Regions from separate parts of the Kitasatospora sp. NPDC101447 genome, predicted to be linked through region 1. Evidence: riboswitches for the same ligand, from Rfam matches in the RefSeq annotation. Region 1 holds a riboswitch; each other region holds the start of a gene.
The links. A riboswitch is a leader RNA that binds a small molecule or an ion and turns the genes downstream of it on or off. The one in region 1 is predicted to bind thiamine pyrophosphate.
Positions count from the first base shown of each region.

Region 2: it holds a riboswitch for thiamine pyrophosphate, as region 1 does, so the genes downstream of both, thiO (glycine oxidase ThiO) here and ACIRST_RS29245 (cytosine permease) in region 1, are expected to answer to the same signal.
Region 3: it holds a riboswitch for thiamine pyrophosphate, as region 1 does, so the genes downstream of both, thiC (phosphomethylpyrimidine synthase ThiC) here and ACIRST_RS29245 (cytosine permease) in region 1, are expected to answer to the same signal.

Region 1 is NZ_JBIWNL010000025.1:114,202-117,467, reverse strand. It holds gene ACIRST_RS29250 (S1C family serine protease) at 1-905, opposite strand, end outside; TPP riboswitch at 1,114-1,260, shown strand; gene ACIRST_RS29245 (cytosine permease) at 1,253-2,701, shown strand; gene ACIRST_RS29240 (glycerophosphodiester phosphodiesterase family protein) at 2,875-3,266, shown strand, end outside.
Region 2 is NZ_JBIWNL010000007.1:252,440-255,705, forward strand. It holds gene ACIRST_RS13610 (thiazole synthase) at 1-126, opposite strand, end outside; gene thiS (sulfur carrier protein ThiS) at 128-454, opposite strand; gene thiO (glycine oxidase ThiO) at 451-1,623, opposite strand; TPP riboswitch at 1,627-1,739, opposite strand; gene ACIRST_RS13625 (FAD-dependent oxidoreductase) at 1,825-3,033, shown strand; gene ACIRST_RS13630 (Rv2175c family DNA-binding protein) at 3,076-3,266, shown strand, end outside.
Region 3 is NZ_JBIWNL010000044.1:22,010-25,275, reverse strand. It holds gene thiC (phosphomethylpyrimidine synthase ThiC) at 1-1,792, opposite strand, end outside; TPP riboswitch at 1,787-1,921, opposite strand; gene ACIRST_RS36935 (DUF5326 family protein) at 2,059-2,259, opposite strand; gene tenA (thiaminase II) at 2,566-3,252, opposite strand.

The sequences.
Region 1 (3,266 bases):
GTGCTGCGGTGGTCGTCCGCGGAGCTGCTGCTGCCGTTGCGGTCGGCCACGGTGACGCCGACGGCGCCGCCGGCCACGCCGGCGACCAGCGCGACGGCCGCGATCACGGCGACCAGACCCCCGCGCTTCTTGCGCGGGCCGCCGCCGGTCGGGCCACCGGGGTAGTCGGCCGGGTAACCGAGCGGGCCGGACGGGCCGCCGGGGTAGCCCGCGCCGCCGGAGGTGGCGTCGTGGGTCGGGCCCCAGCCGCCGAGCGGCTGGCCGGCGCCGAACGGGTGGTGGCCGTGTGCGGCGGGCGCACCGGGCGCTGCCGGGGTGCCGGGGGCGGACGCGGCGGCGTACGGGTCGTGCGCGCCGGCGGCGGGGACGCCGTGGGTCGGCGTGGCGTACGGGTTGGCGGCCGGCGGCAGCACCGGGGCCGAGGGAGCGGCCGGCGCGGGCGGCAGGACCGGCGGCGGCGCGTCGATGTACCCGGTGGCCGGGTCGACGGCGGGCTCCTCGGCGACCGGCGCGACGGGTGCAGCAGCTGCGACGGGTGCCTCGGCCGGGGCCTGCGGCGCGGGGACCTTGGTGAAGGCCACGGTGGGCTTGTGCCCGCCCTCCGGCGCGGCGGCCTCGGGGGCCGGCTCCGACGCCGTCGGCTCGGCCGCGGACTCGGGCACCCGGCTGAACGCCATGGTCGGCTTGTGGCCGCCCTCCGCCGGAGCGGCACCGGCGTGGGCCGCGTCCGCCGGAGCGGCGTCGACGGCGTCGGCCGCCGCCTCCGGCTCGGTGACCCGGCGGAAGGCCATGGTCGGCTTGTGCCCGCCCTGAGCGGGGCCGTCGGGAGCCGACTCAGCCGCCCCCTGGCCGGCGGGCTGCTCCCCCTGCGGCCCGGTGGGCCCAACCTCGCGCTCGGTGCTCACGGACGACCTCCATAGCTGGCAGAACCAAGGACCATAGTTTTTCGCATTGTCGATTCGATTGCCGTAAGGACCCCTCTGAAGAACTCATAAGAATCCTTAGCCGGTGCCGACGGCCGGGGGCTCCCCTCCCCGCCTGGCGTCCCGCGATGCGGACCGCGCACGCCGTGGCCTTGGGCGTTCGCCCCCCTGCCGGTTAGCCTGTCGCTCCAAACTGACACGCGGGAGCTTGGACCGACCAGGCTGAGAGTGCGCATGTCGACCGTACGCCACGCGAGCGAGGCGCACGGTCGAGGGGGCGCAGACCGCCGGAACCTGTCCGGGTAATGCCGGCGTAGGGAGTATCGGCCATGCCGTCTGCTTCGCCATCCTCTTCTTCGGGTGCCTCCGGCTCCGAGGATTTCCCCGCCCCCGCGGATTCCTCCGGCCCCGCGGCCGGCACGGGTGCCGCGACCGCCGTCCTGGACCGCCCCGAGCGCCTCGAACGCGTCGAGGCGCCGCTGGTCCTGGACACCGAACCGCCGCGCACGCTGCGGTTCCGCGACCACTTCGCGCTCTGGATGAACCTGGGCGTCAGCCTGATCGGCTTCTCCACCGCCGCCACCGTGCTCGGTGCCCCCGGCAGCGAGCTGTCGCTGGCCGCCGCGGTGACCGCGATCGTGGTCGGCACGGCCGTCGGCACCGCGATGCTCGGCGTGGCCGCGCTGATCGGCGCCCGGACCGGCGCCCCCGCGATGGCGAACCTGCGCGGGCTGTTCGGCACCCGGCTGTCGTACCTGCCGACGGTGCTGAACATCGTCCAGTGCATCGGCTGGGGCGTCTTCGAGCTGCTCACCATCTCGGCGGGCGCCCAGACCGTCGCCCACACCACCGGCTACCGCTGGCTGTTCGTGCTGCTCGCGGGGGCTGTGACCACCGCGCTGACGATCTGGCCGCTGGGCTCGATCGCGGTGCTGCGCCGCTTCGTGGCCGGCGCGGTGGCCGTGGCGATGGTGTACTTCACCGTCCAGCTGGGGCGTCAGGGCGTGCCGGACCCGGGCGCCGGCAACTGGCACGGCTTCCTCGGCGCGACCGACGCGATGATCGCGGTGTCGGTCTCCTTCGTCCCGCTGGCCGCCGACTACACCCGGCACTCGCGCACCGCGCGCTCGGCGTTCTGGGGCAGCTTCTCCGGGTACACGATCGCCCAGGTCTGGTGCTACGTGCTCGGCCTGATGGCGCTGCTGCAGTCCGGCGGCGACCCGGACAAGATCTTCGACTCCTTCCTCGGCGTCTGGGCCGGCTGGCTGTTCCTGCTGGTGCTGGTGCTGCGCGAGACCGACCAGTCCTTCGCCAACGTGTACTCGACCGCGATGTCGGTGCAGAACCTGCTGCCGAAGGTGGACCGCCGGGTGCTGAGCGGCGGGATCGGCGTGCTGACCACCGTGCTGGCACTGCAGATCGACAAGTTCACCGACAGCTACTACAACTTCCTGGGCCTGATCGGCTCGGTGTTCGTGCCGCTGCTGGCGGTGCTGGCAGTGGACTTCTTCCTCGGCGCCGGGCGCCGCGGCTGGAACCTCGCCGAGGACGCGCCGGCCCGCTGGACGATGCTGCTGCCGTGGGTGCTGGGCTTCGCGGTCTACCAGTTCATCGCGCCGACCAAGGTGGCGGACTGGTGGACGGACTTCTGGACCTCGGCCCAGGACGCCCTGCACTTCACCCCGCAGGAGTGGACCTCCGCCTCGCTGTTCGCCTTCCTGGTGCCCGCCCTGGCCACCTGGGCGCTCACCCCGCTCTCCCGCCGCACGGCGCGCTGACACCCCGCGCCCCGGGGCCCGGCGCGCCGTCACCCGACGCGCCGGGCACCCCTCGCGCGGGCGCCGGGCGTCCCCCGCGTGGACGCCCGGCGACCCCCGGCAGCCGGCAGACGGCCCCACAGGTTGGGACCGTCTTCGCCTCCCCGTCACCTCCGCCGCCTATCGTTGGCCCTGTGACCAGCCCAGACCTGTCCTCGGCGGCGGCGCGCACCGCGCTGCCCGTCCAGGTGATCGCCCACCGCGGTTCCTCCCACGCCCTGCCCGAACACACCCTCGCCGCCTTCCGGCGCGCGCTCGACGAGGGCGCCGACGCGGTGGAGTGCGACGTCCGGGTGACGGCCGACGGCCACCTGGTCTGCGTGCACGACCGGCGGATCGGCCGGGTGTCCAACGGCCGGGGCACCGTCTCGGCGATGACGCTCGCCGAGCTGGAGGCGTACGACTTCGGCGCCTGGAAGACCGGCCGCCCCAGCACCGACCCCGAGCTGCGCGGCGTGCTCCGGCTGGAGCGCCTGCTGGAGCTGGTGGTGGACTGCGGCCGCCCGGTGGACCTCGCGATCGAGAC
Region 2 (3,266 bases), on a different contig from region 1:
GGTCAGCTCGGTGCCGGAGGCGAGCAGCGCGCGCTCCAGGACCTCCAGGCTCGGCGCGCCGCCGGTGCCCATGATCAGCCGGGAGGAGAAGGTCGTCCCGGCGATGGTGAGCAGGTCGTCGGCCATCTCAGCCTCCCTGCACGGCGGTGAGGATCTCGATCCGGTCGCCCGCGCTCAGCGGCGTCTCGGACCACGAACTGCGGGGCACCACGGCCTCGTTGAGGGCGGCGGCGACGCCGGTGTTGGCCCGGCTCACGGTGGCCACCAGCTCGGCGAGGGTGGTCGTGGCGGGCAGCTCGCGGGGCGTGCCGTTGACGGTCAGGACGATCCCGGTCGGCGCCGTCCCGGCGGGCGCGGATCCGCGCGGCGCGGGCTCGGTGGGTGCGGTCGCGGTCGCGGTCGTCGCGGGTGCGGTCTCGGCCGGTGCGGATCCGGTCGGTGCGGTCTCGGTCATGCCTGGGCCTTCGTGGTGGAGCGGTCGGGGGAGAACCGGGTGGGGGTGAACGGCCTTGCCGACTCCGGGAGTTCGCCGGTGGCCAGGTACTCGGAGAGCAGGTCGGCGGTCACCGGGGTGAGCAGCACGCCGTTGCGGTAGTGGCCGGTGGCGGCGATCAGCCCGGGAAGGGCGGTCGGGCCGAGCAGCGGTGCGTTGTCGGGCGAGCCGGGACGCAGCCCGGCCGAGGTCTCCGCCAGCGGGAGTTCGGTGATCCCCGGGACCAACTCGTGCGCGTCGCGCAGGAGTTCGTACACCCCTCCGGCGGTGACGGTGGTGTCGTAGCCCTGCTCCTCGGTGGTCGCCCCGATCACCAGCTCGCCGTTCTCCCGCGGCACCAGGTAGACGTGCCGGCCGCGCACCACGGCGCGGACGTTGCGGGAGAGGAACGGCCGGAAGGCGTCGGGGACGCGCAGGCGCAGCACCTGCCCCTTCACCGGGCGGATCGCGGGCAGCACGCCCTCGGGCAGACCGGCCAGCCGGTGGCTGTGCGGGCCGGCGGCGAGGACGACCTGGTCGGCGGTCACGGTCTCGTCGGTGCTCAGCCGGGCGCCGACCGCGCGGCCGCCCTCGACCAGCAGCTCCACCGCTGCGGCGGGCCGGACGACGACGCCCGCCCGCTCCCCGGCCAGCAGCAGGGCGGCGAGCATCCGCCGGCCGTCCACCTGGTGGTCGTCCGCGACGTGCAGGCCGCCGCGCACACCGGGGGCGAGCATCGGCTCCAGCCTGCGGGCCTCCCGGCCGGTCAGCCACGTCGAGTCCAGGCCGAGCCGCTGGTGGAAGGCGTGCAGTTCGCGCAGCTCCTCGCGGTCGTCGGAGTCCAGCGCCACGGCGATCGTGCCGCAGCGCCGGTAGCCGGTGTCCTGGCCGCCGCTCGCCTCGGTGAGCTCGGCGGCGAAGGCCGCGTACCGCTCGTTGGAGGCCATGCCGAGCCGCAGCAACGGCTCCTCGCCGTACTGGAGCTCGGTGACCGGGGCGAGCATCCCGGCCGCGACCAGGCCCGCCCCGCCGCCGGGGGAGGGGTCGACCACGACGGTCCGCAGCCCGCGCTGCGCCGCCCGCCAGGCGACGGCGAGGCCGATGATGCCCCCGCCGATCACCAGGACGTCGGCGCGGACGTCCGATGGCATGCGTGTCAAAGCTGCTCTTCTCCCTTCGCCGGTATGACCCGGATCAGGTTCGGACGGTCGCAGGCCGTGCCAGCCCGCCTCTCAGCCCGGTTCGCCGGGCTCCCGTGATGGTGCCCCCACCATAACGCCGGGGCCGGGGGCGGCCGAAGGGCCGTACGAAGGGTGGGACGGCCCCCGGGCCGCCGCGTGGTGCTGAGTACAGTGACGGGCGTGGCAGAGCTGAGCGGAACGGATCAGGTGGTCGTCGTCGGAGCCGGGCTGGCCGGGGCGCAGTGCGCCCTGAAGCTGCGGCAGGGCGGGTGGCGGGGGCGGATCACGCTGGTCGGCGAGGAGCCGCACGCGCCGTACGACCGGCCGCCGCTCTCCAAGGACGTGCTGCTCGGCAAGAGCGACAGCACCGCCCTGGACATCGACTACGCGCACCTCGGCATCGAGGTCCGCACCGGCGTCCGGGCCACCGGCCTCACCCCCGGCGTGCTGCACACGGACGGCGGCGACCTCCCGTACGGCTCGCTGGTGATCGCCACCGGCGCCGTCCCGCGGGCCCTGCCCGGTGCCGAGCGGGCGCACCTGCTGCACACCCTGGACGACGCGCTGGCGCTGCGCGCGCTGCTGCGCCCCGGTCTGCGGCTGGTGCTGGTCGGCGCGGGCTGGATCGGCGCCGAGGTGTCCACCGCGGCCCGTGCGGCGGGCTGCGAGGTGACCGTGGTCGAGGCGGGCCCGGCGCCGCTGCCCGGCGCGCTGCCGACCGTGATCGGCTCGGCGATGGCCGCCTGGTACACCGAGGCCGGCGTCGACCTGCGCTGCGGGGTCGGCGTGGCCGCCGTCGAGCCCGGCGCGGTGCTGCTGGCGGACGGCTCGCACCTGCCCGCCGACGAGGTGGTGGTCGGCATCGGGGCCCGGCCCGCGACGGAGTGGCTGGCCGGCTCCGGCGTCGAGCTGGACGGCTCCGGCGCCGTCGTGGTGGACGCACGGCTGCGCACCGGCCTGCCCGGGGTCTTCGCGGCCGGCGACTGCGTCAGCTACCCCTCGGCCCGGGCCGGGGCCCGGTTGGCCGTCCAGCACTGGGACCACGCGCTGCAGTCCGGCGAGGCGGTGGCCGCCGCCGTCCTCGGCGCGGACGCACCGCCGTACGACCCGGTGCCGTACTTCTGGTCGGAGCAGTTCGGGCGGATGGTCCAGTACGCGGGCCGGCACGCCGAGGGCGACGAGGTGCTGTGGCGCGGCGGCCCGCAGGACGACTCCTGGGCGGTGCTGTGGCTGCGGGGCGGCGTGCCGAGCGCGCTGCTGACCGTGGACCGGCCGCGCGACCTCACCCAGGGGCGGAAGCTGATCGAGCGCGGCACGGCGCTGGACCCGGCCCGCGCGGCGGACCCGGCGGTGCCCCTGAAGTCGGCGGTCGCCGGGTAGCGGCTGGTGCGCGACGGGCCGCCGAGGTGGCAGTCTGGTGACGTGAGCGAGATCGAAAGCAAGATTGAAGACCTGGTCCCCGAGTGGATGTACCTCCCCGACATCTCGGAGCAGTGGGGGGTGCGGGTCACCGAGGTGCGTGACCTGGTCCGCAGCGGCGGGCTGATCGCCGTCCGCCGGGGCCCGAACAAGTCGCTGCAGGTCCCTGCGGCGTTCATCGACGGCCCCGGGCT
Region 3 (3,266 bases), on a different contig from region 1:
CCCGGTTGCCCTGGGCCTTGAACTCCTCGGACATGGCCTGCATGCCGGCCACCGCCTCGGCGTCGTAGCCGGAGGCCACGGCCGTGGCGCCGTCGCCGTGCTCGTCGCGGATCTTCTGGGAGATCTTCATCGAACAGAACTTCGGGCCGCACATGGAGCAGAAGTGGGCCGTCTTGGCGGGTTCGGCGGGCAGCGTCTCGTCGTGGAAGTCGCGGGCGGTCTCCGGGTCGAGGGCCAGGTTGAACTGGTCCTCCCAGCGGAACTCGAAGCGGGCGTCGGAGAGCGCGTCGTCCCATTCCTGGGCGCCGGGGTGGCCCTTGGCGAGGTCGGCGGCGTGGGCGGCGATCTTGTAGGTGATCACGCCGGTCTTGACGTCGTCCCGGTTGGGCAGGCCCAGGTGCTCCTTGGGCGTGACGTAGCAGAGCATCGCGGTGCCCCACCAGGCGATCATCGCGGCGCCGATGCCCGAGGTGATGTGGTCGTAGCCGGGGGCGACGTCGGTGGTGAGCGGGCCGAGGGTGTAGAACGGCGCCTCGTCGCAGATCTCCTTCTGGAGATCCATGTTCTCCTTGATCTTGTGCATCGGGACGTGGCCCGGGCCCTCGATCATCACCTGGACGTCGCGCTCGCGGGCGATCCGGCCGAGCTCGCCGAGGGTCTGCAGTTCGGCGAACTGCGCCTCGTCGTTGGCGTCCGCGATCGAGCCGGGGCGCAGGCCGTCACCGAGCGAGAAGGTCACGTCGTAGGCGGCGAGGATGTCGCAGAGTTCCTCGAAGTTGGTGTAGAGGAAGTTCTCCTGGTGGTGCGCCAGGCACCAGGCGGCCATGATCGAGCCGCCGCGCGAGACGATGCCGGTCTTGCGGCGGGCGGTCAGCGGGACGTAGCGCAGCAGCACGCCGGCGTGGACGGTCATGTAGTCGACGCCCTGCTCGCACTGCTCGACGACGGTGTCCCGGTAGACGTCCCAGCTCAGCTCCTCGGCCTTGCCGTCCACCTTCTCCAGGGCCTGGTAGAGCGGCACGGTGCCGATCGGCACGGGGGAGTTGCGCAGGATCCACTCGCGGGTGGTGTGGATGTTGCGGCCGGTGGAGAGGTCCATGACGGTGTCGGCGCCCCAGCGGGTGGCCCAGGTCATCTTCTCCACCTCCTCCTCGATCGAGGAGGTGACGGCCGAGTTGCCGATGTTGGCGTTGATCTTCACCAGGAAGTTGGTGCCGATGATCGCCGGCTCCACCTCGGGGTGGTTCACGTTGACCGGGATGACGGCCCGGCCGCGGGCCACCTCGTCGCGCACGAACTCGGGCGCCAGACCCTCGCGGAGGGCCACGAACTCCATCTCCGGGGTCACCACGCCCCGCTTGGCGTACGCGAGTTGGGTGACGGCCGCACCGCCGCGGCCGCGCAGCGGACGGCGCGGGCGGCCGGGGAAGACGGCGTCCAGGTTGCGCAGGTTCCCGCCGCGCGGCGCGGTGTGCTTGATCCCGTCGTCCTCGGGGCGCGGCTCGCGGCCGTCGTACTCCTCGACGTCGCCGCGCTGGCGGATCCAGGCGTCGCGCAGCGCGGGCAGGCCGCGCCGCACGTCGGGCTCGTACGCCGGGTCGGTGTACGGGCCGGAGGTGTCGTACAGCGGGACGGACCTGCCGTTGGTGAGCCGCACCTCGCGGTAGGGGACCCGCAGGTCGGGGCGGGATCCCTCGCGGTAGGCCTTGCTCCAGGCCGGGGTCGGGTAGCCGGTGCGCTCGCTGCTGGGGGCGCTCCGGACAGACTGCGGCTGTGCGTCGAACGTGGTCATCTGACCTCTACTCCCTACGCCGGCATTACCCGGTCAGGTTCCTGCGGTCGACGCAGCCGTCGGTCCGTCCGTCGACGTCCCGGTCAGCGCCCTCTCAGCCCGGTGCTCCGAGCTCCCGCGTCGCAGGCGGTGTTGCCTGCACATGACGCCCAACACGGTAGCGAGCCGATCGCCGCTGGTCCAGAGCGGGTCCATTGGCCGGGAACGGCCGAGGCCCGGCTCCCCGTGACGGGGACCGGGCCTCAGGGCGGCGTTCGGGAGGGAGGTCAGCTCTTGGCGGCCTTCTTCACCAGGATCACCACGGCGGCCGCGATGCCGACCACCACCAGCAGCTTGATCGCGAAGCCCAGCAGCGTCCCGATCACCCCGAAGACGAAGGCGACGATGTTCCAGGCCAGCACCAGGACCAGCACCGGGATGACGATGTTGCGCACCCAGGAGGGCAGCGACTTCCAGAGCTCAGCCATGTCCGTTCCTCTTCTCCCCTCGGGCCGGCCGCCGTCCGGTGCCGGATCCCGCTTGCTTTCGATACTTCGATCGTACGGGGGCCGGAGTGCCGGAACGAGGCCCAACGGCCCGGAGAGAACCCCGAGATCACCCCGACCCCGACCCCCGGGGAACACCCCCGGGGATCTACGGGGACACCCCCTGGAAGGCCCCCGCCGAACGGCCGGGAACCGGTCCGCCGCCGGTCGGAACGGCGGTCGGAACGGCGGGCGGAGGGGCGGGCGGTCGGCGGGGGCCGCCGGATCCGCGGCAGGATCCGCCGCCGGTCAGACCGGCCAGCGCTCACCGCGCCAGGCGGCGTCCCAGAACATCCACTCGTAGCGTGAGGTGGTCACGAAGTGCTCGACCACCTTGCGGCGTTCGGCCGCGGAGAGCTCCTCGCCGATCCGGTCGGTGAGCGCCAGCACCCGGCGGACCACCGACTGGAACGCGTCGTCGCCGTAGGTCGCGATCCACTTGGCGTAGAGCGGGTCGGGGGAGCCCTGGGCGAGCAGGGCCCCGCCGACCCGGGCGTAGATCCAGTAGCAGGGCAGCACCGCGCCGACGGCCTCGGCGAAGGAGCCGCCGTAGACGGTGGCCAGCAGATAGCTGGTGTAGGCCCGGGTGGTGGGCAGCACGGGTTCGGCGGCGGCCTGCTCGGCGGTGCCGCCGAAGGCGGTCAGGAACTCCGCGTGCATGCCCTGCTCGGCGGCCAGTGCGCCGACCGCGTCGTCGGCGAAGGCCCGGACGTCCTCCTCGCCGGGCGCCTTGGCGGCGCAGACGGCGAGGGCGCGGGCGTAGTCGCGCAGGTAGTGCGAGTCCTGGACGACGAAGTGGCGGAAGGCCTCGCGCGGCAGGGTGCCGTCGGTGAGGCCGGCGAGGAAGGGGTGGGCCAGGATCTCGGCGTAGACCGGCTCGATGGCCGCCCAGAGTTCCTCGGTGAGGCTGCGTTCTTCGGTGAGGCTGCGGGTCATGCGGACGACCCTAG